DNA from 3 places in the Mesorhizobium sp. RCAM 05099 genome. Region 3 is predicted to be linked to each of the others. Evidence: riboswitches for the same ligand, from Rfam matches in the RefSeq annotation. Region 3 holds a riboswitch; each other region holds the start of a gene.

Region 1 (10,441 bases), 1.8 Mb from region 3:
TCGAAACCGGGCGCTTCGCGGATCATTCCGCGGGAATGATACCCGCTTCGCATCCGTCAGGCTTCGCAGCGGATCGCCAATTCGCAAGAACCTGAAGCGACGTCGAAAATGGCGGTAGCGGCCTTCAAACAGTTGCTTGAGGGCCTGCTCAAAAGGCCGGGTTCGCGGCCGAACTGAAGGCGCCATTGACGGCTTGGCGCAGCTATCGCAATTGACAATAGCCGGGTTGAGCGCATCCTCTCCCACCATCTCTGAGGGGAGATTCGGGCATGTGGGATTTCGATATCGGCAGGTCGGTGTCCATCATGATGCGGACCTGGCCCTTCATTGTCTTTCGCATGATCGTCTATTTCGGCATCACGCTGGCCTATATCGTGGCGACCGGCACCGGCGCCTCCGTCGGCTATGGCGTCGGCCATATTTCCACCGATCCTGACGGGCCGTTGTCGTTTGCCTTGTGGGGAGGCGTGGTCGGTTTCGGCGTCGTTTCGATTGCCGTCTACTGGATCCGCGAATACATCCTCTACGTCGTCAAGGCCGGCCATGTCGCCGTCATGGTCCATCTGATCGACGGCCGCGACATTCCCGACGGCCAGGACCAGATCGCCTATGCCGGGCAAGTCGTCACCCAGCGTTTCGCCGAGGCCAACATCCTTTTCGTCGTCGACCAACTGGTCAAGGGCGCCATCCGCGCCATCACCGGCCTGCTTGGCGGCATCGCCGCCTTCCTGCCGATCCCGGGGTTGAACGGCCTGGTCTCCTTCATCAACACGGTGATCCGCCTGTCGCTGACCTATGTCGACGAGATCATCCTCGGCTACAACATCCGCATCAATTCCGCCTCGCCTTTCGAGACGGCGCGGCAAGGCGTCGTGCTCTACGCCCAGAATGGCAAGATCATGGTCAAGAACGCCGTCTGGCTGGCAGTCATCATGTGGGGCGTGTCCTTCGTCATCTTCCTGCTGATGCTGGCCCCTGCCGCCGCCATTCTCTTCATGATGCCCGGGCAGCTCGCCGGCTGGGCTTTCGTGCTCGCCATCGTCTTCGCCTGGGCCTTCAAGGCGGCCTTCATCGAACCCTTCGCTATCGCCTGCCTGATGCAGGTCTACTTCAAGACCATCGCCGGCCAGGTCCCCGATCCCGACTGGGACGCCCGGCTGGCCGAGGCATCGTCGAAGTTCAGGGAGCTCAAGGACAAGGCGCTGGCCTCCTTTGGCGGCTCGCGCTGGGGCACGGCCGGCGCGACACGCTGATCAGCGGAGCTTGCGGTCGCCACCGTAGCATCGACGGTGTTGAGGCGCGCCACGGTCGACTTGAGCAGCGCTTCGCCTTGCCCGCAAAACGTCTCGCTCATGATCAGCTCCGGCAGCGGCAGCCGGCGGCCCCAGCCATGTGTTTCGAGGTCCGGTTTGGGGGCGAACTCGGAAACGCGGCCGACGCAGAGATAGGCGACAGGCGTCACATGCTCGGGAATGGACAGCAGGCTTTTCAGCGCTTGCGCCTCGATGATGCTGACCCAGCCGACACCGACGCCTTCGGCGCGCGCCGCCAGCCAGAAATTCTGCACCGCGCAGACCGTGCTGTAGAGATCCATCTCCGGATTGTGCCAGCGTCCCAGCGGTGAATCCTTCGAGCGCCCGCGATCGCAGGTGATGCAAATGTTGAGTGCGCTTTCGCAAATGCCTTCCAGCTTGAGCTTGCGGTACAGCGTTTGCCGTTCTGCCTCGATGGCCGGCAGCTCCTGCTCGCGCGCCGCCAGGAACAGGTCGCGCACCTTTTCCCGTCGTTTGGCGTCGCGGATGACGATGAAATTCCATGGCTGCATGAAGCCGACCGACGGCGCATGGTGGGCGGCAAGGAGCAGCCGCGCCAGCACGTCATCGTCGAGCGCGGTGGGAAGGAAATGGCTGCGCACATCCCGCCGCGTGAACATGGCGCGATAAACCGCATCGCGCGCTTTCTGGTCAAATCCGTCGCCAACAGGAGCGGTCATGTGTTCCGGCATCGCTTGTCCCCTTGCGATTGCAATCAATGCCAGCCGCCTGACCATGCGGATGACGATGCCTGCCAGGCCGGTCTTCTGGCTCGGGATCAACCCGCGTCCGGCGCCTTCCCGTCATCGACAGTGGCACTTACCGGCGCGGTCCCCCTCACAGCGTTGGGCACGCCACGGAGTTCAACCGTGTTCCCGATTCTCCCGCTTGCGGCGGGCACCAGGCAGTGACGGCGACCTTACGCCGAAGCGCCAGCGACGCCAATGCCCGCAGCGACACCAATGGACGCAGGCGTGATTTTCCCCAGCCATCAGCCGCCTGCTCATGGCCTTTGTCGATCCGGGCCACTAGATTAGGACGATGGTTACCCGTCTCTACACCCATCCGATCTTCCTCGAGCACATCACGCCCCCCGGCCATCCCGAGCGGCCGGACCGCTTGCGCGCCATCGAGCGCGTGCTGGACGATGAGGCATTTGCCGCTCTCGACCGCGTCAAGGCGCCGGAAGGCGACGAGGCGACCATCCTCTACGCGCATCCCGCCGATTTCGTCGCGCGCGTCCGCGCCGCCATTCCCGACGAGGGCATCGCCCGCATCGACGCCGACACCACCGCCAGCCCGAAGAGCTGGCAGGCGGCGATCACGGCGATCGGCGCCGCCAACGCCGCCGTCGACGACGTCTTCACGGGCCGCGCCGACAATGCCTTCGTCGCCGCCCGGCCGCCGGGCCATCACGCCGAGAAGACGACGGCGATGGGTTTCTGCCTCTTCAACACCGCGGCGATCGCGGCGCGCTATGCGCAGAAGAAATTCGACGCCGAGCGTGTCGCCATCGTCGATTGGGACGTGCATCACGGCAACGGCACGCAGGACATTTTCTGGGACGATCCCTCCGTGCTCTATTGTTCGACGCACCAGATGCCGCTTTATCCCGGCACAGGGGCAAAGAACGAAACCGGTGCCGGCAACATTATCAACGCGCCACTGGCGCCGCAGACCGGCAGCGAGGTGTTTCGCGATGCCTTCCTGTCGCGCGTGCTTCCGGCGCTCGACGATTTCGCGCCGGACCTGATCATCATTTCGGCCGGTTTCGACGCGCATCACCGTGATCCGCTGGCCGAGATCAATCTGACCGAGGACGACTTCGACTGGGCGACAGGCCAGCTGATGCAGCGCGCCACGCGCCACAGCGGCAACCGGCTCGTCAGCCTGCTCGAGGGTGGTTACGATCTGCAGGGACTGGCATTTTCGGTCGCCGCCCATGTCGGGCGACTGATGAAAGGATGAATGATGGCTGGTGAGACCAACGAAGACGTCAAGGCGATGAGCTTCGAACAGGCACTCGACGCGTTGGAGAAGATCGTCGATGATCTGGAGCGCGGCGACGTGCCGCTCGATCAGTCGATCAGGATTTATGAGCGCGGCGAGGCGCTGAAGGCGCATTGCGACCGGTTGCTGAAGGCCGCGGAGGACAAGGTCGAGAAGATCAGGCTGTCGCGCGACGGCAAGCCGGTCGGAACGGAGCCGCTCGACGCGGACTGAGGCGCGGCCCGAACGATGGTCTTGCCTCACCGGTTTTTGGACACGATCATGATCGAGGATGGAACGCGTCCCGACTGAAACGGCTCCAGGACAAGAGGAGGTTCGGAAACGATGTGCAGAAACATCAAGACCCTGTTCAACTTTGATCCGCCCGCAACCAACGACGAAATCCGCGACGCGGCACTTCAGTTCGTTCGCAAGCTCAGCGGAACGACACGGCCCTCGAAGCAGAACCAGCATGCGTTCGACCACGCTGTCGATGCGATTGCCGCGTCAGCGCGCGAACTGCTCGATTCTCTCGAGACCCATCAGCATCCTCGCAATCGCGAAGAGGTTGCGGCCAAACTGCGGGCCAAGGCGGCGATCCGGTTTGCCTGAGGCGTCCAATGCGGTCGTCGACCGCTGACAAGGAGATATCGTGAGCTTCTTCCCCGGGAAAGACCCTGAGGTCGGCGATGCCTTCGCCAGCGACCAGATCGAGCTGATGGTCATTCCGAACGCCAAGGACATTGGCGGTTTTCAGGTGCGCCGCGCCCTGCCGACCGCCAAGCGGCGACTGGTCGGTCCGTTCATCTTCTTCGATCGCATGGGCCCGGCCATCCTGCGCGCCGGCCAGGCGCTCGATGTCCGCCCGCATCCGCATATCGGACTGTCGACGGTCACTTATCTGTTCGACGGCAAGATCAGGCATCGCGATCCGCTCGGCACCGAGATGGTCATCCAGCCCGGCGACGTGAACCTGATGACCGCCGGCCGCGGCATCGTCCATTCCGAGCGCACGCCCGAGGAATTGCGCGGCGCACCGATGTCGGTCTCCGGCCTGCAGACATGGCTGGCGCTGCCGGACGGCAAGGAAGAAGTGGCACCGGTATTCGAGAACACTGGCGCGGTGCTTCTTCCCGAGATCGATGCCGAAGGCGTCAGCGGGCGCGTCGTCATCGGTGATTTCCAGGGAATGCGGTCTCCGGTCAGAGCGTATTCCGACACGCTCTATGCCGACCTGCGCCTGGCCCCCGGCGCCAGCGTGAGAATTCCAGCCGATGCGGAAGAGCGCGCCATCTACACGTTGGAGGGTGAGGTCGCGATTTCAGGGGATATTTTTCCAGCGGAACGCCTGCTGGTGTTCCGGCCCGGTGACGAAATCGTCGTGTCGTCGCAGGGCGGCGCGCATTTCATGCTGTTTGGCGGCGCTTCGCTCGGCTCGCAGCGTTACATCTGGTGGAATTTCGTCTCGTCGTCCAAGGAGCGCATCGAACAGGCCAAGCAGGAATGGAAGACCGGCCGCTTCGATATCGTTCCTGGAGATGAGGAAGAGTTCATCCCGCTGCCGGAGAGCTAGGGTATGATCCCGAAAAGTGGGAACCGGTTTTCGGAAGAGATCATGCCCAACAGTTAGAGCCGTGGATCGACGCGCGTCACAGACACGCATTTACATTCGCCGGCCGGCGGCCTATTTCGCCGATGAATAGAGAGCCTGAGCCCGTGAACGCAACGCTGCATACGCCGCTTCTCGACAAGGTCCGCATTCCGGCCGACTTGCGCACGCTTGCCGAGAGCGAGCTGCCGCAACTGGCATCCGAGCTGCGCGCCGAATTGGTCGACGCCGTGTCCCGCACCGGCGGCCATCTTGGCGCCGGCCTTGGCGTGGTCGAGCTGACGGTGGCGCTGCACTATGTCTTCAACACCCCGGATGACCGGCTGATCTGGGATGTCGGCCACCAGGCCTATCCGCACAAGATCCTCACCGGCCGCCGCGACCGCATCCGCACCTTGCGGCAGGAGGGCGGCCTGTCCGGCTTCACCCGCCGCGCCGAGAGCGAGTACGATCCCTTCGGCGCCGCCCATTCCTCGACATCGATATCGGCCGGTCTCGGCATGGCCGCCGCCCGCGACCTATCCGGCGGCCGCAACAATGTCATCGCCGTCATCGGTGATGGCGCCATGTCGGCTGGCATGGCCTATGAGGCGATGAACAATGCCGGCGCGCTCGATGCCCGTCTCATTGTCATCCTCAACGACAACGACATGTCGATCGCTCCGCCGACCGGCGCCATGAGCGCCTACCTGGCGCGTCTGGCCTCGGGCAAGGCCTATATCGGCCTGCGCGACTTCGGCAAGAAACTGACCTCCTATCTCGGCAAACGCGCCGACCGTGCGATCACCAGGGCGGTCGAGCATGCACGCGGCTACGTCACCGGCGGCACGCTGTTCGAGGAGCTCGGCTTCTACCACATCGGCCCGATCGACGGTCACAATCTCGAGCATTTGATCCCGGTGCTGAAGAATGTCCGCGACAATGGCAAAGGCCCGGTGCTGATCCATGTCGTCACCCAGAAGGGCAAGGGTTATGCGCCGGCGGAAGCCGCCGCCGACAAGTATCATGGCGTCAACAAGTTCGACGTCATCACCGGTGCGCAGGCCAAGGCGCCTGCCAACGCGCCGGCCTACACCAAGGTGTTCGCCGAAAGCCTGATTCAGGAAGGCCGCGAGGACGACCGCATCGTTGCCGTCACCGCCGCCATGCCGAGCGGCACCGGCCTTGACCTGTTCGGCGAGGTGTTTCCGGCACGGACCTTCGATGTCGGCATTGCCGAGCAGCACGCGGTGACCTTCGCCGCCGGCCTCGCCACGGAAGGTTACAAGCCGTTCGCGGCGATCTATTCGACCTTCCTGCAGCGCGCCTACGACCAGGTCGTGCACGACGTCGCGATCCAGAAGCTGCCGGTGCGCTTCCCCATCGACCGCGCCGGCTTCGTCGGCGCCGATGGCGCCACCCATTGCGGCGCCTTCGACACAACCTTCCTGGCGACGCTGCCCGGCTTCGTGGTGATGGCGGCCGCCGACGAGGCGGAATTGCGCCACATGGTGCGAACCGCGGCGAGCTATGATGATGGCCCGATCGCCTTCCGCTATCCGCGCGGCAACGGCGTCGGTGTCGACATGCCGGAACGCGGCTCGGTTCTCGAAATCGGCAAGGGTCGTATCGTCAGGGAAGGCACCAAGGTCGCCCTTCTGTCCTTCGGTACGCGCTTGCAGGATTGCCTGATCGCCGCCGAGGAGCTTGGCGCTGCCGGGCTTTCCACCACCGTCGCCGATGCCCGTTTTGCCAAACCGCTCGACGAGGATCTGATCCGGCGGCTGGCCCGCTCGCACGAAGTTCTGGTGACGGTGGAAGAGGGCGCCGTTGGCGGCTTCGCCAGCCACGTGCTGCAGTTCCTCGCCCATGAGGGCCTGCTGGAAAGCGGCCTGAAGGTGCGCCCGCTGGTGTTGCCCGACGCGTTCACCGACCACGCCAAGCCGGAAAAAATGTATGCCGATGCCGGTCTCGACGCCGCTGGCATCGTGCGCACCGTGTTCACAGCGCTTGGCCATACGGTTCGCGCGCAACGCGCCTGAATCAAAACCTCAACGGCTTGAATCGATTTGCCGGCTTGAATTCGTAACGTATTGTTTACGCTGCCGTTTGGTGCTTTGCTTACCGTGTCTCTTGGCCGTTTTTCAATGGCGCCCTGCTAGATCATGATCAGGCAGGGAGATAACAACAATGAGAACGCTTCTGTGTGGCGTGGCCCTCTTGGTGGTCATTGTCGCGCCGGCCGCCGCCGAAACGCGCTATGATCGCAGCCTTGAAAAGGCTGCCATGGGCATCGTCGCCGGCAAGATGGGCGATATTCGCGGCGGCTTTTCCTATAAGCAGGTGCCGCAGCTCGTGGTCCTCCCGGACCCTGTTCCGGCGCCCGCGGTTGCGACCGAGCATCCACGCGAGCAAGCTTCGGGGGATCGAGACGACGGTTTGTCTCCAGCCGTCGAGCGCCAGGTTTCGCGAAAGTCGCGCACGCAGCGGCCATCGCGTGGCAGGTCGTCGTAGATGTCGAGGCCATCGAAATGGTCGATCGGCAAGTCGGCGACGGCCTCCGGTGGCGCAAGTCTCACATTGACGGCGATTCGCGTTCGACCGCCGGCGCTCGAGCCCAAGCCACGCCAGGCCAGCACGCAGGCGCAGGTCGGGCAGAACAGGATCTCGAGCGAAGGCGCATCCTTCCCGGCGCGCGTATAGCTACTCGTCGGTCTGGCGACGCGAATGCGTTCGTCGACATAATCGTAGGCCCAGAGCACGCCATAGCGACGGCAGAGGGTGCAATTGCAGGCTGTGATGGATCCGGGATCGCCCTCCAGGGTCCAGTGGGCCGCACCACAGTGGCAGGTTCCCGTCAGCATCCGCCCTCCTTCGAGTTCCGACAGCAAGCTGCTGTCTCCTTACCATTGTGCCGGACCCGATGCGATATTCGATGGCCGCGGAGCGGCTTGATGCGTTCCGCTTTCCGACGATGTTCCTTGTCCCGCCCCAATATCCTTGCCTTCGCGGCCGGCTTTCGCCATGAAGGCCGATGAACTCGCCTCTGCCAGCCAGCACACGCCAGCGGCTCGACGAACTGCTCGTCCAGCGCGGGCTGTTTGCCAGCCGCTCGCGTGCCCGCGACGCGGTAGAACGCGGAGCCGTCACGGTTGACGGGGTGATTGCGCGCAAGCCCGGTCAGAACGTTTTGCCGCAATGCCTGATTGCCATCGACGACCCGGCGCAAGGTTACGTGTCGCGCGCGGCGCTCAAGCTGATCGGCGGGCTCGACCATTTCGGCCTCGATCCGGCTGGCCGCGAGGCGCTCGACATCGGCGCTTCGACCGGTGGCTTCACCCAGGTCCTGCTTGAGCGCGGCGCTGCGCATGTCACCGCGATCGATGTCGGTCATGGCCAGATGCATCCCGATGTCGGCGGCGATCCGCGGGTAACCCTCATCGAGGGCCTGAACGCCCGCGACCTCACAGCGGCCGATCTTGCCGGCCGTATTCCGGACTTTATCGTCTCCGATGTCAGCTTCATTTCGCTGAAGCTGGCGCTGCCGCCGGCGCTTGCCATTGCGAAGGCTGGCACCGGCGCCGTGTTTCTGGTCAAGCCGCAATTCGAGGCGGGTCGCGAAGCGATCGGCAAGGGTGGCCTGCTGAAAGATCCCTACGATGCCTCCCGCGTCGCCGGCCTGCTGCAGGATTGGCTTGACGCCATTCCCGGCTGGCGCTCGCTCGGGCTGCATCTGTCGCCGATCGAAGGTGGCGACGGCAATCGCGAATTCCTGCTCGGTGGGATCAAGGATCGATGACCACGCGCTTCACCATCAGGAAACTTGGCGCCCAGGGCGACGGCATCGCCGAAACCGAAAGCGGTGATCTGTTCATTCCCTTCACCTTGCCTGGCGAAACCGTCACCGCGGCGCGCGAAAGGGACCGCGCCACGCTGATGGCGGTGCTGGAGACCTCGACGCTGCGCATCGATCCCGCCTGCCGCCATTTCACCGAGTGCGGCGGCTGCGCTCTCCAGCATCTCGAAGCCGAAGCCTATCGCCAATGGAAACGCGACAAGGTGGTGCACGCCTTGAGGGGCATCGATTGCCAGATTGGCGAGTTGGTCGCCTGCGCGCCGCACACGCGCCGCCGTGTTGTGCTCGCCGCCCGGCGCGCCGAAACGGGCATGTTGCTCGGCTTCAATCGCCATCTGTCGCCGGAAATCATTCCGATATCGGAATGCCCGATCTCGCTGCCGGAGATCGTCGCCGCGCTCGACCGGTTGAGGGCACTCGCCGAATTGGTTTGCGCCACCACCAAATCGTTCCGGATGGCGGTCACCGTGACCGGATCGGGCCTTGACATCGCGGTCTACGAGTCCGGGAAACTGGGTGAGAACCAGCGTCGGGTCGCCTCCAACTTCGTCATGGCTCAGGGATTTGCCCGGCTTTCGATCGACGACGAAATCGTCATCGAACCGAAGAAACCGGTGGTCATGTTCGGCGGCGTCGCGGTCGCCGTTCCGCCGGGCGCCTTCCTGCAGGCGACGGCGGCCGCCGAACAGACGATGGCCGATATCGTCGGTGGACATCTGGCCCGGGCCAAGAAGGTCGCTGATCTGTTCGCCGGTTGCGGCAGCTTTGCGCTTAGGCTTGCGGCGAAGTCGGAAGTCCATGCGGTGGAGGGCGACGCGGCGGCACTGTCGGCGCTCGACCGGGGGGCACGCTTCGCGACTGGCCTCAAGCGGGTGACGGGCGAACGCCGCGACCTGTTCCGCCGGCCGCTGACGTTCAAGGAACTGAACGCTTTCGACGGTCTGGTGTTCGACCCACCGCGCGCCGGCGCTGAGGACCAGTCGAAGCAGATCGCTCGTTGCGACGTGCCGCTTGTCGCCGCGGTGTCCTGCAATCCGGTGACGCTGGCGCGGGATTTGCGCATCCTCATCGACGGCGGCTACACCTTGAAAAGCGTGACGCCGATCGACCAGTTCCTGTGGTCATCCCACGTCGAGGCGGTGGCGCTGCTGGAGAAGCCGAAGCGCCGTCGCTGAGGTGGAAGCAAGCATGGCAATCAAGGTTCGAGGCGAGCCTTGATTGCCCTCGATCAAACCCGCGTGCCGCCCACCGTCATCTGATTCATGCGCAGATGCGGCTGGCCGACGCCGACCGGTACGCCCTGTCCGGCCTTGCCGCACATGCCGATGCCGGTATCGAGCCTCATGTCGTTGCCGACCATCGAAACGCGGTGCATGGCGTCCGGCCCGTTGCCGATCAGCATGGCGCCCTTGATAGGCTGCGTCACCTTGCCGTTCTCGATCATGTAGGCCTCGGTGCAACCGAACACGAACTTGCCCGAGGTGATGTCGACCTGGCCGCCGCCGAAGGAGACGGCATAGATGCCGTTCTTTACCGAGGCGATGATTTCGTCCGGCTCCATGTCGCCCGCCGTCATGTAGGTGTTGGTCATGCGCGGCATCGGTTGGTGCGCATAGCCTTCGCGCCGGCCGTTGCCGGTGGCCTTCATGCCCATCAGCCGGGCGTTCTGGCGGTCCTGCATGTAGCCGACCAGTT
Region 2 (10,441 bases), 2.7 Mb from region 3:
CGTTGCTTTGCTGCGAACCATCATAGGCGAGCTGGTGCAGGTCGATGTCGCCGAAACTGCCCTTGAAGAAATTCATAGAACGCAGCGACGCCAGTCTTGTCCGCAGATATTGCGGGCTAACACCCGAGGCGATCTGCCAGTCGCGGTCGCGCAGCACGTCGAAGGCCGTCTGCATGTCCTGCGGCCGTACCAATATGTCGATGTCGTGCGCCACGCGGCCACGCTGCGCCGACGCGTTCAAGGCGATGCGGCTGGCGCCCTTGATCAGCATCACCATGCATCCGGCATCAGCCATCGCCTGGAGCGCCGGTTCGGCCTCGCGCATGGCCATGCGCGACTTGGTCCACAGCATCTTCTGCAGGCCTACGAGGCGCGGATAAGCGGAATGGCCGGCGAGCTTCCTGCCGAACCTGTCGGAGATGGCAGCAAGCAGCCGGTGCTCCCGGAAGGCGACAAGGTCGATGTCGTTCTCGTCCAGCCAGCGCGCTGCGCAGGCAGCGGCGGCGTCCTCGTCGGAAAGAAGCGCCGCCTTGAGCAGCTGGTCGAGCCCACCGGTCGGCCAGGACCAGCCATAGTCCGGAAAGCGGCGGCCGATGCGGCGAACTGCCTTGGCCTTCAACGGGGGCGAGCCTTGTTCTGGGCCCGCCGCTGCATGGCGAGCCTTGCCACCTGGAGATAGCCGCGGTCGCGTGCCGGATCGCGCCCATAGGAGAGACTGCCGGGCCTGATGCGGCGCAGCGCCAGCGCCTCGTCCAGCATATCGAGGACGAAACCGGCTTCACGCGCGCGGGCGATCCAGTCGATCATTTCGCCACGGCCGCCCGGCGGATCGACGATTGGTCCGACGGTCTGGGCCACCGCGCGTCGGATCATCATGGTGGTCCGCGACCAGCCAGGCAGGGCCGCGGCCTCGGGCGCGTCGGGCTGGTCGTTGCGGAAATTACGCCAATGACAGAAAACCCCGGATGTCGCGGGAGATCCCTCGAGATGCGCGAGTTGCCTTTCGATCTTGTCCGGCAGCCACAGATCGTCCGCATCGAGCGTCGCGATGAGTGGCGTCGACAGCGCCGCAATGCCCCGGGTCGTGGCGCTGCCGGGCCCGGCATTGTCCTGGTGCAACAGCTTGACCGGCAGGTTCATCGCCTTGATCACCGCGACCGTGTCGTCGGTCGAGCCGTCGTCGACGACGATGATGGTCTCGGGCTTGACCGACTGGGCCACGACCGATCGCAGGGTTTCAGCGATGGTGCCGGCTGCATTGAAGGCTGGGATGACGACGCCGTATCCGCTCATCACATGAAATGCCAGTCAGCGAGAGGCCTGAGATCGAAGATGCCCTCGATTCGACGCCGGGACGGATCTGCCTTGCGGCGGTTCATCGATTTGTAGATAGCGCGCATGAATTCACGGGACTGGACGTCGGTCTGTCGGGTCATGTTGCCGGGATGGCGTCTGTAGTAGAGGGCCACTGTCTCCGGCATCGCATATCTTGGCCCGCTTTCAAAGGTGCGCAGCAGGTAGTCGGTGTCCTCCGCCTGATGGAAGGCTTCGTCGAAACCACCGATACGTTCGACAAGCCGGCGCGAAAAGATCGCCGCCGACAGATGGATGCCCCGAACCGTGATGCTGTTGCTGTTGGTGGCCGGCTCCAGACGCTCGTCGTCGATCTCGTCGACAAGCATCATTTTTGAATAGGTGAGGTCCAGGTCCGGATCGTTCCGGAAGAGTTCGATATCGGCCTCGAAGCGTCCCGCGGGGGAAATGTCGTCCGAATCGAGAAAGGACACCAGGTCCGTGTCCGGCTCGAGCAGCCCGAGTCCGGTATTGCGCGTCCGGGTCACACCCAGGTTGGGCTGCTGGAACAGGCGGATGCAGGGGTTTTCATCCATCACCGAGCGCACGACTTCGGCAGATCCGTCTGTCGAGCCATCATCGATGACGATGATGTCGAGATCGGCTGCATTGCGTTGTCTCAACAGCGAGCGCAGGGCCGCGCCGACAAAGGCCTCGCGGTTGTAGACGGGCATGATCACGCTCAGCCTCATTGATGGCTCCACGACTGTTCCGGGCTTGGCTGATCCGAACCGATGGTGTCCGGCATCACAGCATCTGCCAGTTTGCCGGGCTCTTCAGTTCGAAGATGCCCTGGACCTCATGTAAAGACGGGTCGGCCTTGCGCCGCCGCATCGACTTGTGGATGGCACGCAAATGGTTGCGGACCCTGCCGCTCTGTTCCTTGGTGACGTTGCCAGCGTGGCGCCGGTAGTAGATCGCGACGGCATCCAGCAATTCGTAGTTCGGATCCATTTCGAAAACACGCAGCAGGTAGTCGGTGTCCTCTGCTTGTTCGAAATCCTCGTCGAACTGGCCCGTCCGGTCGACAAGTGCCCTGCGGAACACGGCGGTGCTCAGCGAAATTCCCCGAAGCGTCATGGTACGGCTGTCGGCCGCCGGCTCAAGTCTCTCGTCATCAATCCGGTCGGCCAGCGTCATCAGCGAATAGGTCAATTCGAGGCGGGGGTCGGCCGTGAAGCACGCAAGATCCCGCTTGAAGCGTCCCGCCAGCGAGATATCGTCCGAATCCAGGAACGACACGAACCCGGCGTCCGGCGGCAGGTGCCGCAGCCCGGCGTTGCGCGCCCTGGCGACGCCCATATTGGCCTGCTGGAACAGGCGGATGCAGGGCGTCTTGCGCATCATCGAGCGTACGGCCTGCGCCGAACCGTCGGTCGAGCCGTCATCGATGACGATGATGTCGAGGTCGAGGTCGTCGCGCTGCCGCACCAGCGAGCGCAATGCCGAAACGACATAGCGCTCGCGATTGTAGACGGGCATGATCACGCTCAGTTTCACGAAGCGCCCCGCGCGAAGAAATCCGCGACCGTGCCGGCGATCTCCTGCGGCTGCGTCCCCAGCGACAGACGGTAGCACGGCAGCAGGCGGGTGAGATCGCTGAAGAAGCGAAAGCCGCTTTCCCGCTCGCCCGGCATCTGTGCTATCCCGGACGGCGCCAATGCAATCATGGCATCCTTGCGCGACATTGGCATGATCGAGCTCGCCTCGCCACCGCTGATATGTGGCACCACCAGCGCAACGATGTCCAGCGTTGCGGGCACCGGCCGAGGCGCGATGTCGCCAATGTGAAAGGCGTGCTTGCCCTGCCAGTTGAGCGGACCGTCGGCCAGCCGGCGCTTCAGCCCGAGCCGCGCAAACCCTTGGGGGTCTTGCTTCAGGGTCGAAAACAGCGGGCGGGCCGTAACGCCGTTGGAGAGGTCGATCAGCACATAGTCGTCGCCGACGCTGTCCAGCCCGTTGAGGAGGCCGGCAGCGACGGTCCCGGATTTTCCGGCGCCACCCGCGCCGGCAAGCAGAACGCCCTTGCCGTTGGTGCCAAGCGTGCCAGCATGGGCAAGCCGCATGCCGCGTGCCGCATATTCCCAGTGCAGGAAGGCGCGCAGCGGCGCGCCAGGTTCCCAGGGCGGAAAGGCGTCGGCCGAGGCCATCAGTTGCACGCCAACGCGACGTTGCGGATCGTAGAACTGCCAGAAATCGAGATCGTGGAAATGGTGGCCGCGCAACCCGGCCTCGGCGAGGCGCTTGGCAAAGCCGTGTTCGGTGAAATGCGCGTCGCCCCATCGTGCCGGCCCAGGGATGCCGTGGATGCCCGGGTGAGCAACAAAAATGCTGCAGCTGGAGCTTTCCGGTTGATCACCCCTGGTCTCGACAAAAGCATGGCCGAGCGCGTCCGCCAGCACACCGGGACCGAGATGCGCGGTCAGTTCCAGCCAGGGCAGGCGGATCGTTCGCGTGACCGGATAGGACGCGGACGCGCCTTCGGCGGCGGCGATGAGATACCGGGCGTAGTCCGGCAAGGTTTCGAGGGTAACGCGCGACATGGCCAGATCCAGCGCCCCTCTATCGCGGATGCGACTGCCCGTCAGGATGCCTGCTTGACCGCCGGCCAGCCCAGCGGTTCCTCGACTTCATGGATGGGATCCACGATGATGAGGTCGGCGAGGTCGTCGTGGACACTCACGTTGAGCGGCTCGCTCGTGGCCGCAAGCTCGGCAAGCAGGTCGCCCGGCAGCGGCCGCGCCGGCGCGTCGGAACGCGTCAGGAGCCGCAGTTCGACCAATTGCGATACGAAGCCGTCGAGTTCAGCCGGGCCTATTATCGAGGCGCCGGCGGTCAGCCCGATCAGGGCCTGGGCATCGACGCCGGACGAGAGCGCCTGCCAGATCCTGCTGCCTGAATCGGAAAAACCAAAATATTTCCCGCTCGAAAGATCGAGCACCACGGCCTCGCCGTCGAAGGACTCAAAGACAACGTCCTTGCTCGCGATTGTGTAGACATCGGCATGGCGCATCGTTCTTGGTCCCCGCAGCTTGCGCGACCAATCACCGGTCGGCGTGGTCGCTCCCCAACAACGCCTGTAAACACTCGGTTCTTGCTTGGCAAGTCAACGGGCGTCGGCGCGGCGTCGACCATTTTTGGGGAGCAGTCTGGCTCTGAGTGGATCACGCCTCGATTTCGAGCGCCGAAAGCGGCTTGGAACAGCAGGCGAGGATAAAACCGTCGTCGATCTCATGATCGAGGATACCGCCATTGTGGCTCATCTCGACGGTGCCCGCGACCTTCTTCACCTTGCAGGTTCCGCACAGGCCGAACTCGCAGGCGGCGGGGATACGCACGCCCGAAGCCCGCGCCGTCTGCAGCACGGTCTGGCCGGCGACGCATTCGGCATCGACATCCGAAAGCCAGAAGCGGATCGGGGTGGCGGCTTCGACGGGAACCGCGGCGCCGTCCCGCGCCTGCGCAGCGAACGTCGCCGGGATCTCCTCCACGACGGGCGCCGCAAAGCTCTCCTGATGGTATTTCGTCATGTCGAAGCCGGCCGCTTCCAGCATGCCGCGCACGGCGCGCATGAAGGGATCGGGGCCGCAGCAGAAGATTTCGCGCTCGCGGAAATCAGGTGCCAGCAATGGCAGCCGGATCGCGTCGATGCGGCCCATATGGCCGAACCAGCCCTCGCGGCTCGACCGCTCCTCGATCATGAAGCCGAGCGACAGGCCGGGCATGCGGCTGCCGAGCAGTTCGAGCTCCTTGCGGAAAATGATCTCTTCCGGGCGACGCGCACAGTTGACGAAGCCGACATCGGTCCATGGCGCGCAGTCGTTGAGCCAGCGCAGCATCGACATCATCGGCGTCACGCCGGAGCCGGCCGAAATAAACAAATATTTGGCCGCCGGGTGGCTGTGCAGCGAGAAGTCGCCGGCCGGCCCATAGGCCTTGACATGGGTGCCGGGCGCCAGATGATCGAACATCCAGCGTGTGCCGATGCTGCCCGCTTGTGCCTTCACCGTCACCGCGATCGAGAACGGCCGAGACGGCGAGGACGACAGCGTGTAGGTGCGCATCAGCGGCCCCTCGGCGGTCGGCAGCTCCAACGTCACGAACTGGCCAGGCTTGTAGCGGAACCAGGTCTGGTTGTCGGAGCGGAAGGTGAAGGTCTTTACGTCGGGGGCCTCGTCGGCGACGCCGATCACTTCCAGCACCTGGAGCCTGTCGTTCCAGGGCGCCATCTCGTCGAGATGGCGATAGAGGCCAAGATCCGTCATCGCATTCATCCTCTTGTCCCTTTTGTTCCGTGCATGGCTTGAACCGAAAACCGCTGCGCGCTTTTGGGCGCCATGCGCTAGGCGACGCTGCGCAGGGCCGGCCTGCCGTCTCCGGCAAGGCGTGGGCCGATGAAGCGTGCATACCAGTCGACGAACTGGATCACGCCGCCCTCATGCAGCTCCGAATAGGGACCTGGTTCGTAGGCCGGTGACAGGATGCCGAAGGCATTTTCCTCGACGATGCGGCGGTCCTGGTCGTTGGTCTCGGTCCACACATGGGTGAGTTCGGCGAGATCGTAGTCGACGCCTTCGACCGCATCCTTGTGCACCAGCCATTTGGTCGTCACCGCGGTTTCCGTGGCGCTGATCGGCAGCACGCGGAAGGTCACCGCATGGTCGATGAGGATGTGGTTCCACGTCGTCGGATAGTGATAGTGCATTAAAGTGCCGATGCGGTCGGCGGAGACGGTGTCGGACAGGTTCTTCTTCACCGCCTGCTTGCCGGTCATCGTGTAGCTGACGGCATCGCGCAACAGCGGCGCGCGGGTGGCGCGGTACTGCCCGGCCGGATCGATGCGAAACTTGCTCGGCAGGCCGGCCGCTTCGCATTTCGCCCAGTGCGCAAGCATTTCAGGGTCGCTGTCGGCGCCTTGCACGCCGGTCACCGTCGGTGCTTCCGGGAAGGTCTTGCAGAGCTCCGGATGATTGCCGGCGCAATGGTAGCACTCGCGGTTGTTTTCCCAGACCAGCTTCCAGTTGCCCTTCTCGATGATCGTGCTCTCGAAGGCGACTTTTGCCTCGCGCAGCCGGTGCGGCAGCAGATAGGGTTCGATCATCGCCCGCATCGGCGCGAAATCAGCCGGCTCCTTGGCCAGGCAAATGAAGATGTAACCGCCGACGGTCTCGCAGGCGACCGGCTTCAGGCCGAACTGGCTCTTGTCGAAACCGTCGGCCATCTGCCCGGCGAACAGCAGCCTTCCGTCCAGCTCATAGGTCCATTGGTGGTAGGGGCAGACCAGCTTGGCCGCCGTGCCCTTGTCGGAGTTGCAGACACGGCTGCCGCGATGGCGGCAGGAATTGTGGAAGCCGTTGATCTTGCCTTGCTGGTCGCGGACGAGGACGACCGGATAGTCACCGATCTGCACGGTGATGTAGCTGCCCGGCTTCGGCAGTTCGCAATCATGGCCGATGAACAGCCAGTCGCGATACCAGATCAGCTCCATGTCGAGCTTGAAATAGTCGGGGTCGGTGTAAAAGGGCTGCTCGAGTGAAAAGCCTTGCTTGCGGCCATTCAAGAGCCTCAGCATGTCGTTGCGCGCGTCCATGTCCTGTCCTCTCAATCAAGGACTGCATCGGAGGGGAAGAGAGGAAGGATCGGACGCAAGCCGGCAATGTGTCGGACATGCGCTATCCACCTCTTGACCGCCCACCGCGATCAGTCGAGTCTAGACATCTCCGGCTGGTTTCCGGGCTCTGGAGTTGTCCTTGCGGACGATCGCGACACCTTCCCAGGCTTTCGGCCCAGTGGTCTCCCGTTGCGACTTGAACTCCACCACCGTTGCGGGGGCAGCGCCGGATTCTGACCGGCTTCCCAATTCTCCGCCTCGTCGTCACGAAGCGGCACCTGAGATGTCATGATCTAATCACGACGGCGCTTGCGACATCGGCATGAAAGCGACATCGCATCCATGCGGCGCGACACGCGTACGAACGCCCGGATTGGCGATTGCCGGGCTGAAATCCGATCTCCCCGATTGCCATTCGCCGGCCGCGGTCTTCCCGAATCCGGTCGCTGGCGGAAGCCAAAAACCGTTAACGGTTTCGAAAAGTGACTATTAGCTGCCTCTAAAATCGAACCGAACGGTTCGTTTCTGTTGACGGTGCGTGCAGGACGGTGTGAACGCTGGACCCTGGACACAGTTGGTGATCGGAACGGCAATTTTATCTAACTAACTGATATAAAACAGAAAAGTACATGATGTAGAAGGCCCTGGTACAATTTCAAGTGGCAGATTCATGGTCCACACGAAACAACTTCGTGATTGGAAATGGCTGGATGGCTCTCCCACATCGGGGCTGTCCGAACGACGCGAATTCCTTCCAAGACACGCCGCTAGACGGACGGAAATAAGAAGATACTGGAGTACCAAAAAATGAAAAAGATTGTCCTCACTGCCGCCGCCCTTCTGGCCATTTCCGGCAGCGCCTTCGCTAACGGTAGCGATCACTACGGTTCAAATGCCCCGGCAGCCACTGCTGTCGACAGCTCGTACACGGCTTCGATCAAGAAGTCGGAACCGGCTGCTCAGACGCCTGCCCAGGGCAGCGACCGTAACCTCTTCGGCAACAACTAACAGCCGATCGCCAGCAGGCGGCGGCTTGCCCGCCGTCCTGGCGAAATCCAGAAATTCAGGAGTACTTGAAATGAAGAAGATCATCCTTGCTGCCGCCGCCGTTCTGGCCATCTCCGGCAGCGCCTTCGCCGGCAGCGACAACTTTGGCTCCAATGGCGCCAATCAGCCCGCCGCCACCTCGGTTGACAGCTCGCGCACGGCTTCGATCCAGAAGTCGGTTCCGGCTGAAAAGCAGCCCGTCGTTCAGGGCAGTGACCGTAACCTCTTCGGCAACAACTAACAGCCGATTCCCCAGGTGACGGCGGGTGTGCCCGCCGCCCTGGCGAAACCCAGAAATTCAGGAGTACTTGAAATGAAGAAGATCCTTATCGCCACCGCCGCCCTCCTTGCCGTTTCCGGCAGCGCTTTTGCCGGCAGCGACAATTTTGGCTCCAACGGTGCCAACCAGCCTGCCGCCACGGTCGACAGCTCGTATACGGCCTCGATCAAGAAGTCGGAGCCGGCTGCCCAGGCGCCTGCCCAGGGCAGCGACCGCAACCTGTTCGGCAACAACTAACATCCGAAAGCAAGGCGGCGGGCCAGCCCGCCGTCTGGAACTTGAAATACCGGAGTATCAAAAATGAAAAAGATTGTTCTTACTGCCGCCGCACTTCTGATTGCCGCCGGCAGCGCCTATGCCCGCAACGACAACGTTGGCGGCACCGACATCAACAAGCAGGCGACCGTCAACGTCGACACCTCGCATACGGGCTCGATCCGCAACAGCGGCTCGCCTGTCTACAAGCTGCTCAATTCGTCGGGTGACGTAGAGAAGTCCGCCCCCCAGGGCAGCGACCGGAATCTCTTCGGCCACTAGAGCAGTTCACCGTTTCACGGAAACGGCAAACCGCTCTAACTCTTTGTTTTGACGCAATTCCGGACGGAAAACCGTTTCACACTTTTCCTGGAATTGCTCTAACAACCGAACTTGATTCCTGAAAAAAGAGCGGCGGGCCTTGCCCGCCGCTCTTTTTTCTCGCCTTGGTCCAGCAGGACAGGCCGCCTCAGGCTGCCTTTGCTTCCGGCTTCTGGAGCGCGAAGGAATGTCCGTCCGCGTCGAAGATGTGCAGGTCCTCGGCGTTGGCGCTCAGCCGCAATGTCGAGCCGCGCTTGACCTCGACATTGCCGGGCAGCTTCGTCACCAGCGGCAGGTCGGCGCGGCCGATGTCGATGTATACAAGCTGGACCTCGCCGAGCTGCTCGACATAATCCACCGTTCCCTCGAAGAGATAGTCCGCGCCGGTGGCGATGATCAGGTCTTCCGGCCGCACGCCGAAACTCACCGCAGCACCCTTTGCCGAAGCCGGTGTCGAGATCGGCACCGTCGCCTTCCGCCCGCCGACATGGCTGACGACGGTCGGGTTTCCGGTCTTGTCGATGGTCGCCGGCAGGATGTTCATGGCCGGCGAGCCGATGAACTGGGCGACGAACAGGTTGCCGGGCTTCTTGTAGAGATCCATCGGCGTGCCGACCTGTTCGATATGGCCTTCCTTGAGCACCACGATGCGGTCGGCCAGCGTCATCGCCTCGACCTGGTCGTGGGTGACGTAGATCATGGTCGTGTTGGGCATCGATTCCTTGAGCTTGGCAATCTCGATGCGGGTGGCGACGCGCAGCGCCGCGTCAAGGTTCGACAGGGGTTCGTCGAACAGGAACACTTTCGGATTGCGCACGATGGCGCGGCCGATGGCGACGCGCTGGCGCTGGCCGCCCGACATCGCCTTGGGCAGCCGGTCGAGATATTTGGTCAGCTGCAGGATTTCCGCCGCCTGCCGCACCCGCTTGTCGATCTCGGCCTTGCTTTCCTTGCCGATCTTCATCGAGAACGCCATGTTGTCGTAGACGGTCATGTGCGGATAAAGCGCATAGGACTGGAACACCATTGCGATGCCCCGCTTCGACGGCGGCACGTCATTCACCACCTCGCCGGCGATCTTGAGCTCACCGGAGGTGATTTCCTCGAGCCCGGCGATCGACCGCAGCAAGGTCGACTTGCCGCAGCCGGACGGGCCGACGAAGACGATGAACTCGCCCGACTTTATATCGAGGTCGATGCCGTGGAGAATGTTCAGATTGCCGTAGGACTTCTTCACTTGCCTTAGCGTGACATCGGCCATTGGTTTCCTCCCAGTGATTTGAAATTCAGTCGATGCGCCCGAACCAGGCGCCGTAGCCGCCGAGCTGTATGGAACCGGTGCTCGTCTGGCCCGAAAAACCGTGCCCGGGCAAAGGGTGCAACGATCGGTCGCCAAGGTCAATCTCGGTCGGCTTGGCTGCCAGATTGAAGACGCAGACGATCTGTTCATTGCCTGCCCGGCGTGTGAAAGCGACCGTGTCGCCCTGGCTTTCGATGAAGGTGATGTCGCCCTTGGCCAGCGCCGGATGAGCGTGCCGGAAGGTGAGAAAGCGCCGGTAGTGCTCGAGCAAGGA
Region 3 (10,441 bases):
GGTCCGATCCGCTCCTGTTTGATTTCCTTCACTTTTTACTCCACTTTTATCTCCTGACATATATGCCGCCAAAACCCTGCTAGCATCCCCGCGGAATCACGATCCCTGCCAGCTCGAACCCCATTAGAGTCGCATCAGCATGAAGGAAAAAATCGCGCTTCCCACGGCCAGGCGCATAGCACTCGCCGCCCAGGGGTTTGCCGACGCCAGGCCGGCCGCCACGCCCGGCCGACGGCATCTGGCCCGCGTGCTTGCCCGCACCGGCCTGCTGCAGATCGATTCCGTGAGCGCCGTGGTGCGCGCTCATTACATGCCGCTTTATTCGCGGCTTGGCCCCTACCCGCTCGCCTTGCTCGACAACGCAGCGGTGACGCGCAAACGCACCGTGTTCGAATACTGGGCGCATGAGGCCTCGTTCCTGCCGGTCGAGACATACCCGCTGATGCGCTGGCGCATGCAGCGGGCCGAGCGCGGCGATGAAATGTATTCGGGCCTGGCCAAATGGGGACGCGAGCACGCCGCCTATGTCGAAGAGATCTACCGCGCGGTCGTCGAGCGCGGCCCGATCGCCGCTTCGGCACTGGAAGGCCAGAAAGGCTCGGGCGGCTGGTGGGGCTGGAGCCATGCCAAGCACGCCTTCGAATGGCTGTTCTGGGCCGGCCGCATCACCACGGCGCACCGTCGCGGATTCGAGCGCGTCTATGATCTGCCCGAGCGCGTGCTGCCGCAGGCGATCCTCGATCTGCCGGTGCCAGCCGCCGAGGACGCGCACCGCGAGCTGCTGCGCATTTCCGCTCGTGCCCACGGCGTGGCGACGGCCGGCGACCTGCGCGACTATTTCCGCCTGTCGCCCGCCGACATGAAAGGCCGGCTGGAGGAACTGGTCGAACTCGGCGAGCTGTTGCCGGTGCGCGTCGAAGGCTGGGACAAGCCGGCTTACCTTCATAGGGATGCCCGCGTGCCGCGAAAAATCGAGGCGCGCGCCTTGCTGGCTCCGTTCGATCCGGTCGTTTTCGAACGCTCGCGCTCGGAGCGGTTGTTCGATTTCCACTATCGCATCGAGATCTACACGCCGGCGGAAAAGCGGCAGTACGGCTACTACGTCCTGCCGTTCCTGCTCGGCGACAGGATCGTGGCCCGCGTCGACCTCAAGGCCGATCGTCCGGCCAGTGTCCTGCGTGTCCATGCGGCCTATGCGGAGCCAGGTGCACCCGCCGAAACCGCCGCCCAGCTGTCCGAGGAATTGAAGCAGATGCAGGGTTGGCTAGGCCTCGAACGCATTGAAGTGACGCCAGCGGGCGACCTCGGACAGCCACTTGCCGACATTGCCGCGTCGTAGACGTGCGTTGACACGGCTGTCCCTACAAGCCTAAATCCGGTCCAGACGGTCTCCTCTCGGCAAAGGGAGGAGCCAAGAGGGAATGCGGTGCGGGATCGCAAGATTTCAAATCCGCGGCTGTCCCCGCAACTGTAAGCGACGAGCCTGGGCCGAAAACCACTGGGATGTTCCCGGGAAGGCGGCACCCGAGGCGATGACGCGCGAGCCAGGAGACCTGCCGTCTGAGAGATAAAGAATCCGATCGCCTGGCGGGTTTTCCGGGCAAGGAGCCCTGATTTGGAACGCGACAGCAGTTTTTCGGCTGAGACAGCGGACGTATTGTCCGATGACGCCTTGACCGGCGTTACCGTGATCGTCTGCGCCTCCTGTCGCGACGAAACCGGTTCCGACGCCCACCCCCGTGCCGGCGAATTGCTTGCGGACGACACACGCCGCGCCGCCTCGGGCGACAATATCCGCATCCGCAGCGTTGAATGCCTCGGCAATTGCAAGCGCCGGCTGAGTGCCGCGATCCTGCGCGACGGCTGCTGGAGCTACGTCTTCGGCGACCTGAGCGCGACCAGCGGCGCCGATCTCGTCACCGGCGCAAAGCTCTTCGCCACCTCGACGGATGGCCTCATCCCATGGCGGGGCCGTCCTGATTCCCTCAAGCGCGGCCTCGTGGCCCGCATTCCTCCCCTCGACATGCTGAAGGACCAGATATGACAGCCTCCGTCTCCCGTGTTCCCTGCACTGTCGTCACCGGCTTCCTCGGCGCCGGCAAGACGACGCTGATCCGCCATCTCCTGGAAAACGCCGGCGGCAAGCGCATCGCCATCATCGTCAACGAGTTCGGCGACATCGGCATCGACGGCGAAATCCTGAAGGGTTGCGGCATCGACACCTGCCCCGAGGAAAACATCGTTGAGCTGGCCAATGGGTGCATCTGCTGCACTGTCGCCGATGATTTCGTGCCGGCGCTCGACCAGATCCTGTCGCTGACGCCGAAGGTCGACCATATACTTATAGAGACCTCCGGCTTGGCTTTGCCCAAGCCGCTGGTCCAGGCCTTTCAGTGGCCGACTGTGAAGAGCCGGGTGACCGTCGACGGCGTCATCGCGGTGGTCGACGGCCCGGCGCTGGCCGAAGGCCGCGTCGCCAACGACATGGACGCCTTGCAGGCGCAGCGCGCTCAGGATGGGACGCTCGACCACGACGATCCGGTCGAGGAGGTGTTCGAGGACCAGATCGCCTGCGCTGATCTGATCATCCTATCGAAAAGCGATCTGATGGACGCCGCCGGCTCCGCCCGCGCCAACGCCATCATCAATGAGCACATCGCTCGCGCGGTGAAGATCGTGCCGACCTCGCAGGGCAAGGTCGATCCCTCGGTGCTGCTCGGCCTCGGCCTCGCCGTCGAGGACGACATCGAAAACCGCAAGACCCACCATGACGACGAGCTCGACCACGAGCATGACGACTTCGACAGCTTCGTCATCGATATTTCGTCGATCGCCAACCCGGAAGAGCTGGCAAAACGGGTCGCCACCGCAGCCGAGGAAGAAAACGTGTTGCGTGTAAAAGGCTTCGTCGAGGTCGGCGGCAAGCCGATGCGGCTTTTGCTGCAAGCCGTCGGGCCGCGCGTCAATCATTACTATGACCGCGCCTGGACCGCAGCGGACGACCGCCGCTCTCGCCTCGTCGTCATCGGCCTGAAGGGGCTGAACCGCCCGGCGATCGAGCGTATCCTCGCCGGTTGATTTTAACGCCATGCACATCCTCACCACGACCTCCGCCTCTCTCGACGACCTCGCCGAGCCGGTCGATCTGCGGCAGACGCCGGCGGATGTCGTGGCGCTGTCCTTCACCGACAGCGATCTCGCCGGGCTGGCGGCGGCGTGGAAGGCGGATGCCGCCCGCCTGCCCTCGATGCGGCTGGCCGCACTTCGTGACCTGCGCCATCCGATGTCCGTCGACCTCTGGGTCGACAGCGTCGGCCGCCACGCCAAAATCATCCTCGTTCGCATCCTCGGCGGCTACGATTGGTGGCGCTATGGCTGCGACCAGCTCGCCTCGGTCGCCCGCGACCGCGGCATAAAACTGGCGCTGCTGCCCGGCGAGTGCCGCGACGAGGATCTGCGCCTGATCGAGGCCTCGACGCTGCCGCGCGAAGAGCTCGATGGCCTGCTCGACTATTTTCGCGAGGGCGGCCCGGCGAATATGAGCGCGCTGGTGCACCGGCTTGCACGGTTGGCGGGATCGGATGCGGCTGTCGCCGAACCGGTCGCGGTTCCGAAGGCTGGATTTTACGCGCCGGGACATGGCGTCATGGAGCGCAGCCTTCCCTTCGAGGGGGAGGGAAACGTCGTGCCCATCCTGTTCTATCGCTCGATGCTGCTCGCCGCCGATATCGCGCCCATCGATGCCCTTTTTGAAGCGCTGCGGCAGCGCGGCATGCGCCCGGCCCCCATCTTCGTCGCCAGCCTGAAGGACCCGGCATCGCTGGCGTTCGTCGAGACCGCGCTCGCCACGCTGAAACCCGCCGCCATCATCACCGCGACCGCTTTCGCCTCTGGCGCCGAACCCGGCGTCGAAACCCTGTTCGACCGCGCCGGGGTGCCGGTCTTCCAGGTCATCGTCGCCACCACCCGCCGCGACATCTGGGAGAACAACCAGCGTGGACTGGCGCCCGCCGACCTCGCCATGCATGTCGTGCTGCCCGAATTGGACGGCCGCATCCTTGCCGGCGCTATTTCCTTCAAGGGCGAGAGCGAGACTGATCCCGCACTTGGCCACCGGGCCTTCGCCAACCGGCCGGAAGCGGATCGCGTCGAGCAAGTTGCGAACCGCGTCGCGGCCTTCATTCGCCTGCAAGAGACGCCACGCGCCGAACGCAAGCTCGCGATTCTCATCCCGGACTATCCAAGCGCCCCCGGCCGCACCGGCTATGCCGTCGGCCTCGACGTACCGTCCAGCGTGCTGGCGATGCTGCACGATCTGAGCGAACAGGGCTACGCCGTTGAGGGGATTCCGCAAACGCCGCGTGAGCTGCTGGATTTGCTGGAGCGCGGCAATGACGGGCTGGGGCTGGGGGACTATCGCTCCCTTTCGACCGAATTGCCGAGGGCGGCAGTCGATGCGGTAGAGGCGGCTTGGGGAAAGCCGGAAACGCGAATTGGCGAAAATGGCTTCCCCTTCCGCGCCGTCACCTTCGGCAACATCACCGTCGCGCTTGCCCCCGATCGCGGCCGTTCCGCCGACCGCCGCGCCGACTACCACGACCCGACGCTGCCGCCGCGCCATGCTCTGATCGCCTTCGGCCTGTGGCTGCGCAAATCGCTCGGTGTCCATGCGCTTGTCCATGTCGGTGCCCATGGCACGCTGGAATGGCTGCCGGGCAAGACGGTTGCCCTCTCGCAAAACTGCTTTCCAGAGATCGTTACCGGTCCCCTTCCCGTCATCTATCCCTTCATCGTTTCCAACCCAGGCGAGGCGGCGCAGGCCAAGCGGCGCATCGCCGCCGTCACCCTTGGTCATCTGCCGCCGCCTCTGGCGGGCGCCGGACTGGACGAAAACCAGCACAGACTTGAGCGGCTGGTAGACGAATACGCACAGGCCGACGGGCTCGACCGCCGCCGGCGCGATCGTCTGGCCAAGCTGATCGTCGAAACCGCGCAAAAGACCGGCCTCGCCTCCGAAGCCGGGGTCGCCAGGACCGACGCGCCGGACGAAGCCTTGCGCCGCATCGACGCCTGGCTCTGCGACCTCAAGGATTTCGCCATCAAGGACGGGCTGCATATCTATGGCCGCGCTTCCGAGGATGAGCCCGACGCCATGCGCCGCCAAAGTGCGGCCGCCGAAAGGACGGCATTGCTCGCCGCGCTCGATGGCCGCCATATCAAGGCTGGGCCGGCCGGCGCACCCGCGCGGGGGCGGTCTGACGTGCTGCCCACCGGCCGCAACCTGTTCACCTCGGACCCGCGCACCATGCCGACACCGACCGCCTATGATCTGGGCAGAGCGGCGGCGGAGGAAGTGGTGCGCGGCTACATGCAATCGCATGGCGACTGGCCACGTTCCCTGGTCATCGATCTCTGGGGTTCGGCCTCGCTGCGCACCGGCGGCGAGGAGATCGCTCAAGGGTTGGCGCTGATGGGATGCCGGCCGCAATGGGACGCCGCGACCGGCCGCATCACTGGCATCGAGGTGTTGCCGCCGGCCACGCTTGGCCGCCCGCGCGTCGACGTCACCTGGCGTATCTCAGGTCTGTTCCGCGACATGTTCCCGACCCAGATCGCGCTGATCGACGCCGCCGCCAACGCCGTTGCCGCCCGCGACGAGGAGGATTCCGAAAACCCGCTCGCGGCGAGAACCCGCGCGGACGGCAAGATCAGCCCGCGTATTTTCGGCACCTCGCCCGGTACCTATGGCGCCGGCGTCGAGGACTTGCTGTCGAGCGGCGACTGGGCGGCGCGCGAGGAGATCGGCCGCGCCTATCTCGACGCCACCTCGCATGCCTATGGCGGCGAAGGCGGCGAAGGCATCTCGACGCCCGGCGCCTTCGAGGGCCGCATCGCCGAGGCCGATCTTCTCGTCCACACCGGCGACGACCCCGGCCGCGACATTCTCGAAGGCTCCGCCGACGTCGCCTTTATCGGCGGCTTTTCGGCCGCCCTTGCGGCCCTCGGCAGGAATGCCGACGTCATCGTGCTCGACACCACGGATCCGCAGAAGCCGAAGCCGCGCTCTGTTGGCGAGGCGGTGGCCCGCGTGGTGCGTGCCCGCGCCGTCAATCCGCGCTTCATCTCAGGCCAAATGCGACATGGCCCGCGCGGCGCCTCCGAATTCGCTGAAACGGTCGACCGGTTGGTCGGCTTCGCCGAAACCACCCACGCCATATCGGGCACGCTGATCGAGGCCGTGCACGACGCCTATGTCGGCGATCCCGAGGTCCGCGCCTTCATCCTGCGCGAAAACCCAGCCGCCGCGAAGGTCATTGCCGAGCGCTTCCTGTCGGCGCGCCGACGTGGTCTGTGGCATCCCTTGCGCAATTCCATCGACGACGATCTGGCCGCGCTGATTGCCGAGGCCGAGGCGCTTGAGGTAGCAGCATGAACGCCTTTTCGCGCCGTGGCGCCTGCCCCGCTTTGGCAGCCCCCATGCAGACCGGCGACGGCCTGCTGGTGCGGCTCAACCCTGTCGCAGGAGGATTGTCGCCGAAGTCGTTGATCGGGCTGGCCGAGTCCGCCCTGCGGCACGGCAACGGCATCATGGAAGTCACCGCGCGCGGCAGTCTGCAGATACGCGGCCTGACACCGGATAGCGCGCGACTTCTGGCGACCGAGGTTGATGCGCTGGGCATCGCAGTGCGCACCGGCTTGCCGGTCGAGACCGGGCCGCTGGCGGGCATCGATCGATATGAGATTGCCGATCCGCGCCCGCTGGCTGAACGAATTCGGGTAGCGGTTGAAGAAGCTGGGCTCACGCCACGGCTCGGCCCGAAAGTGTCGGTCGTTGTGGACGGCGGCGGGCAGCTCGGACTGGGTTCGATGATGGCCGATGTGCGGCTGAAGGCGGTACGAGCCGACAACGACATCGTTTGGAGCGTATCGGTTGCGGGCGACGGCCGAAACGCGAAGGTGTTGGCAAAGGTCGATGCGGATGCCGCGAGAGACAAAGCCGTCGCTGCACTGAGGATGGTCGCTGAAAAAGGCCGCGAAGCGCACACGCGGGATTTGTCGGATCGACAGTTGACCTCGCTCGCAGGCTGGCATTCCTTCGCGCCCCCCTCCGGCAGGACAGAGGGGGGCGCCTTGGAGCACGATCGCCCGTCAATCGGCCTCTTCGATCTGAACAACGGCACCGCCATCGGCATCGGACTTCCCTATGGCAGCATGCCGGCAGGCAAGATCATCGACCTCACACAGTATGCCCTCGCCCTTGGCGCAACCGAAATCCGCACCGCTCCGCAGCGCGCGTTGCTTTTCATTGGCCTCCCACCGGCCGCCAATCAGCGCCTTCAAAACACAGCCGCCGCCCTCGGCTTCGTCACCGACGCCTCCGATCCGCGCACGCGCATTGCCGCTTGCCCCGGCGCGCCGGCCTGCGCATCCGGCCAGATCGCCACGCGCGACATTGCCGAGACGATCGCCGCTGACAATGCCGACACCCTCGACTTCACCCTGCACATTTCCGGCTGCGCCAAGGGCTGCGCCCACCCCGGCCCGGCGGCGCTGACCGTCGTCGGCGACGAGAACGGAGCCGGACTTGTCGTGAACGCGACGGCAAAGGCCCTTCCTGCCGGGTACAGGCCGCGCTATGACGCCGCGCGCGGCATCAGCCGCGTCGCGGCGATGATCCGCAGCGCACGACTTCCAGGCGAAACAGCCGCCGCTTGCCTGACACGGCTCGGCGCGGCCGGCATCGCCGAGGCTTACCGACAGGAATGAGCATGGCCGCCTACGACTACATCCACGACGGCACGGCGATCTACGAGCGCTCCTTCGCCATCATTCGCGCCGAGGCGGACCTGTCACGCTTCTCCGAAGCCGAGGCCGATGTCGCCATCCGCATGATCCATGCCTGCGGCCAGGTCGAAGCCGCCAGGCATTTTGTTTTTTCCACCGATTTCGTGGCCGCGGCGCGCAAGGCGCTTTCGGCGGGCGCACCGATCTTCTGCGATGCGGAAATGGTCTCCCACGGCGTCACCCGCGCCCGGCTGCCAGCCGGCAACGAGGTGATCTGCACCTTGCGCGACCCGCGCACGCACGAAATCGCCAGGGAGATCGGCAACACCCGTTCGGCCGCCGCGATCGACCTTTGGGGCGAGCGCATAGCCGGTTCGGTGGTCGCCATCGGCAATGCGCCGACCGCGCTCTTCTATCTGCTGGAAAAATTGCGCGACGGCGCGCCGAAGCCGGCGGCCATCATCGGCATGCCGGTCGGCTTTGTCGGGGCCGCGGAATCCAAGGATGCGCTGGCCGAGAATTCCTACGGCGTGCCCTATGCCATTGTGCAAGGCCGGCTTGGCGGCAGCGCCATGACCGCCGCCGCGCTCAATTCATTGGCGAGGGCTGGCCTGTGAACGCGCTTGCCAAAGGCCGTCTCGTCGGCGTCGGCACTGGTCCCGGCGACCCCGAACTGCTGACGCTGAAGGCCGCTCGGGTCTTGGCCGAGGCCGATGTCGTGGCCTATTTCGCCAAGCGCGGCAACAACAGCAACGCGCGCGCCATCGTCGAAGCCCAGTTCCGCCCCGGCATGACGGAACTGCCGCTGCTCTATCCCGTCACCACCGAAATCGACAAGGATCACGACGACTACCGCTCACAGATCACGGCTTTCTACGAGGAGTCGGCCGAGAAGGTCGCCGAGCACCTCGAGGCGGGCCGAATGGTTGCCGTGCTTTCCGAGGGCGATCCGCTTTTCTATGGCTCCTACATGCATCTGCATGTGCGCCTCGCCCACCGTTTTCCAACCGAGGTCATTCCCGGCATCACCGCAATGTCCGGCTGCTGGTCGGCGACCGGCCTGCCGATCGTCCAGGGCGACGACGTGCTGACCGTGCTGCCCGGCACGATGAGCGAGTTCGAGTTGACCCGCCGGCTGGCCGACACCGATGCCGCCGTCATCATGAAGGTCGGCCGCAACCTGCCCAAGATCAGACGCGCCCTGGAGGCGACCGGCAAGGTGACGCGTGCCGTCTATGTCGAGCGCGGCACGATGCCGGGCAGCGTGTCGATGAGGCTTGCCGACAAAAAGGACGACAAGGCCCCCTATTTCGCCATCGTGCTGGTCGCCGGCTGGTCCGGCCGGCCCCGCGCGCTGGGAGCCGAAGCATGAACGGCCGTCTCACCGTCATCGGGCTTGGACCCGGCAATACCGATCAGGTCACCCCTGAAGCCAGCCGCGCAGTGGCGCAGGCAAAGTTCTTCTATGGCTACAAGCCCTATCTCGACCGGCTCGAGCTGCGCCCGGACCAGACCCGCGTCGCCTCCGACAACCGCGAGGAACTCGCCCGCTCCAAGGATGCCTTGACCAAGGCGGCCGAGGGCCATGACGTCGCCGTGGTTTCTGGTGGCGATCCCGGCGTGTTCGCCATGGCTGCCGCCGTCTGCGAGGCGATCGAGGCCGGCCCGGCCGAATGGCGCGCGGTCGATGTCGCCGTGGTGCCCGGAATTACCGCCATGCTGGCCGTTGCCGCGCGCATCGGCGCGCCGCTTGGCCATGATTTCTGCGCCATTTCGCTTTCCGACAATTTGAAGCCCTGGGAATTGATCGAACTGCGCCTGCTGGCGGCGGCCGGCGCCGGTTTCGTCATCGCGCTCTACAATCCGATCAGCAAGGCACGCCCGTGGCAACTTGGCCGCGCTTTCGAATGCCTGACCGCGATCCTGCCGGGCACCACGCCGGTGATTTTCGGCAGCGCCGCGGGCCGCCCGGACGAGCGCATCGAGGTCTATCTGCTGGCCGACGTCGATGCGCGAAAGGCCGACATGGCCACCTGCATCATCATCGGTTCGCCGGAAACCCGGATCATCAGGCGCGGCGAGAAGCCGGCGCTGGTCTACACGCCGCGCTCGTCGTCGGGTCAGAGAAAATGATCGACCCCAAGTTGATCAATAAGCGCGGCCAGCGCTTCGACGGTTTCAGCCGAGGGAACGTCCGGCAGATCAGGCCTGCGCACCATGACCACCTCGATACCCAGCGCCCGCGCCGCGGCGATCTTGCCATAGGTCGCTTCGCCGCCACTATTCTTGGACACGACGATTTCGATGTGATGTTTTTCGAGCAGTGCGCGTTCTTCGGTCTCGCGAAACGGGCCACGAGCCAACAGATAGTTCGCATCGGGCACCGCCAATTTGGGTTCGACCGTGTCGACGCTGCGAATGAGGTAATGGTGCTGGGGTGCCGCTTCAAAAGCGGCGACCTCTTGCCGGCCGAGTGCCAGGAAAACGCGACGCGGCGCCGGCCCAAGCGCTTGCACGGCATCGCCAACCGTATCGACCGGCGTCCAGCGGTCGCCTTCGACAGGCTCCCAGCCCGGGCGCCGCAGGGCAAGGATCGGCACCCCGGCTACGCGCGCGGCTTGCGCGGCATTGGCGGAGATTTGCGCCGCATAGGGAT

What was found. A riboswitch is a leader RNA that binds a small molecule or an ion and turns the genes downstream of it on or off. The one in region 3 is predicted to bind cobalamin.
Region 1: linked by a shared signal. The riboswitch ahead of bluB (5,6-dimethylbenzimidazole synthase) and the one ahead of AC56QQ_RS15240 (DUF1636 family protein) in region 3 are both predicted to bind cobalamin.
Region 2: linked by a shared signal. The riboswitch ahead of AC56QQ_RS02135 (aromatic ring-hydroxylating oxygenase subunit alpha) and the one ahead of AC56QQ_RS15240 (DUF1636 family protein) in region 3 are both predicted to bind cobalamin.

The regions. Positions count from the first base shown of each region.
Region 1 covers NZ_CM185035.1:4,934,610-4,945,050, reverse strand. Annotated here, with positions in the region: partial or broken gene AC56QQ_RS24530 (TetR/AcrR family transcriptional regulator) at 58-177, shown strand; gene AC56QQ_RS24525 (hypothetical protein) at 270-1,253, shown strand; partial or broken gene bluB (5,6-dimethylbenzimidazole synthase) at 1,424-1,933, opposite strand; cobalamin riboswitch at 2,054-2,233, opposite strand; gene AC56QQ_RS24515 (histone deacetylase family protein) at 2,355-3,281, shown strand; gene AC56QQ_RS24510 (exodeoxyribonuclease VII small subunit) at 3,285-3,536, shown strand; gene AC56QQ_RS24505 (DUF2277 domain-containing protein) at 3,648-3,914, shown strand; gene AC56QQ_RS24500 (pirin family protein) at 3,955-4,875, shown strand; gene dxs (1-deoxy-D-xylulose-5-phosphate synthase) at 4,998-6,932, shown strand; gene AC56QQ_RS24490 (hypothetical protein) at 7,081-7,404, shown strand; partial or broken gene AC56QQ_RS24485 (GFA family protein) at 7,365-7,754, opposite strand; gene AC56QQ_RS24480 (TlyA family RNA methyltransferase) at 7,925-8,689, shown strand; gene AC56QQ_RS24475 (class I SAM-dependent RNA methyltransferase) at 8,686-9,921, shown strand; gene tldD (metalloprotease TldD) at 9,975-10,441, opposite strand, start outside.
Region 2 covers NZ_CM185035.1:439,165-449,605, forward strand. Annotated here, with positions in the region: gene AC56QQ_RS02100 (nucleotidyltransferase family protein) at 1-619, opposite strand, end outside; gene AC56QQ_RS02105 (glycosyltransferase family 2 protein) at 616-1,293, opposite strand; gene AC56QQ_RS02110 (glycosyltransferase family 2 protein) at 1,293-2,045, opposite strand; gene AC56QQ_RS02115 (glycosyltransferase family 2 protein) at 2,101-2,853, opposite strand; gene AC56QQ_RS02120 (serine kinase) at 2,850-3,896, opposite strand; gene AC56QQ_RS02125 (PqqD family protein) at 3,938-4,366, opposite strand; gene AC56QQ_RS02130 (FAD-binding oxidoreductase) at 4,518-5,618, opposite strand; gene AC56QQ_RS02135 (aromatic ring-hydroxylating oxygenase subunit alpha) at 5,696-6,943, opposite strand; cobalamin riboswitch at 7,059-7,261, opposite strand; gene AC56QQ_RS02140 (DUF680 domain-containing protein) at 7,772-7,972, shown strand; gene AC56QQ_RS02145 (DUF680 domain-containing protein) at 8,043-8,252, shown strand; gene AC56QQ_RS02150 (DUF680 domain-containing protein) at 8,325-8,528, shown strand; gene AC56QQ_RS02155 (DUF680 domain-containing protein) at 8,592-8,828, shown strand; gene AC56QQ_RS02160 (ABC transporter ATP-binding protein) at 9,016-10,128, opposite strand; gene bglA (beta-galactosidase BglA) at 10,154-10,441, opposite strand, start outside.
Region 3 covers NZ_CM185035.1:3,091,681-3,102,121, reverse strand. Annotated here, with positions in the region: gene AC56QQ_RS15245 (winged helix-turn-helix domain-containing protein) at 140-1,339, shown strand; cobalamin riboswitch at 1,369-1,575, shown strand; gene AC56QQ_RS15240 (DUF1636 family protein) at 1,616-2,044, shown strand; gene cobW (cobalamin biosynthesis protein CobW) at 2,041-3,078, shown strand; gene cobN (cobaltochelatase subunit CobN) at 3,089-6,433, shown strand; gene cobG (precorrin-3B synthase) at 6,430-7,767, shown strand; gene AC56QQ_RS15220 (precorrin-8X methylmutase) at 7,770-8,402, shown strand; gene AC56QQ_RS15215 (precorrin-2 C(20)-methyltransferase) at 8,399-9,157, shown strand; gene AC56QQ_RS15210 (precorrin-3B C(17)-methyltransferase) at 9,154-9,918, shown strand; gene AC56QQ_RS15205 (cobalt-precorrin-6A reductase) at 9,906-10,441, opposite strand, start outside.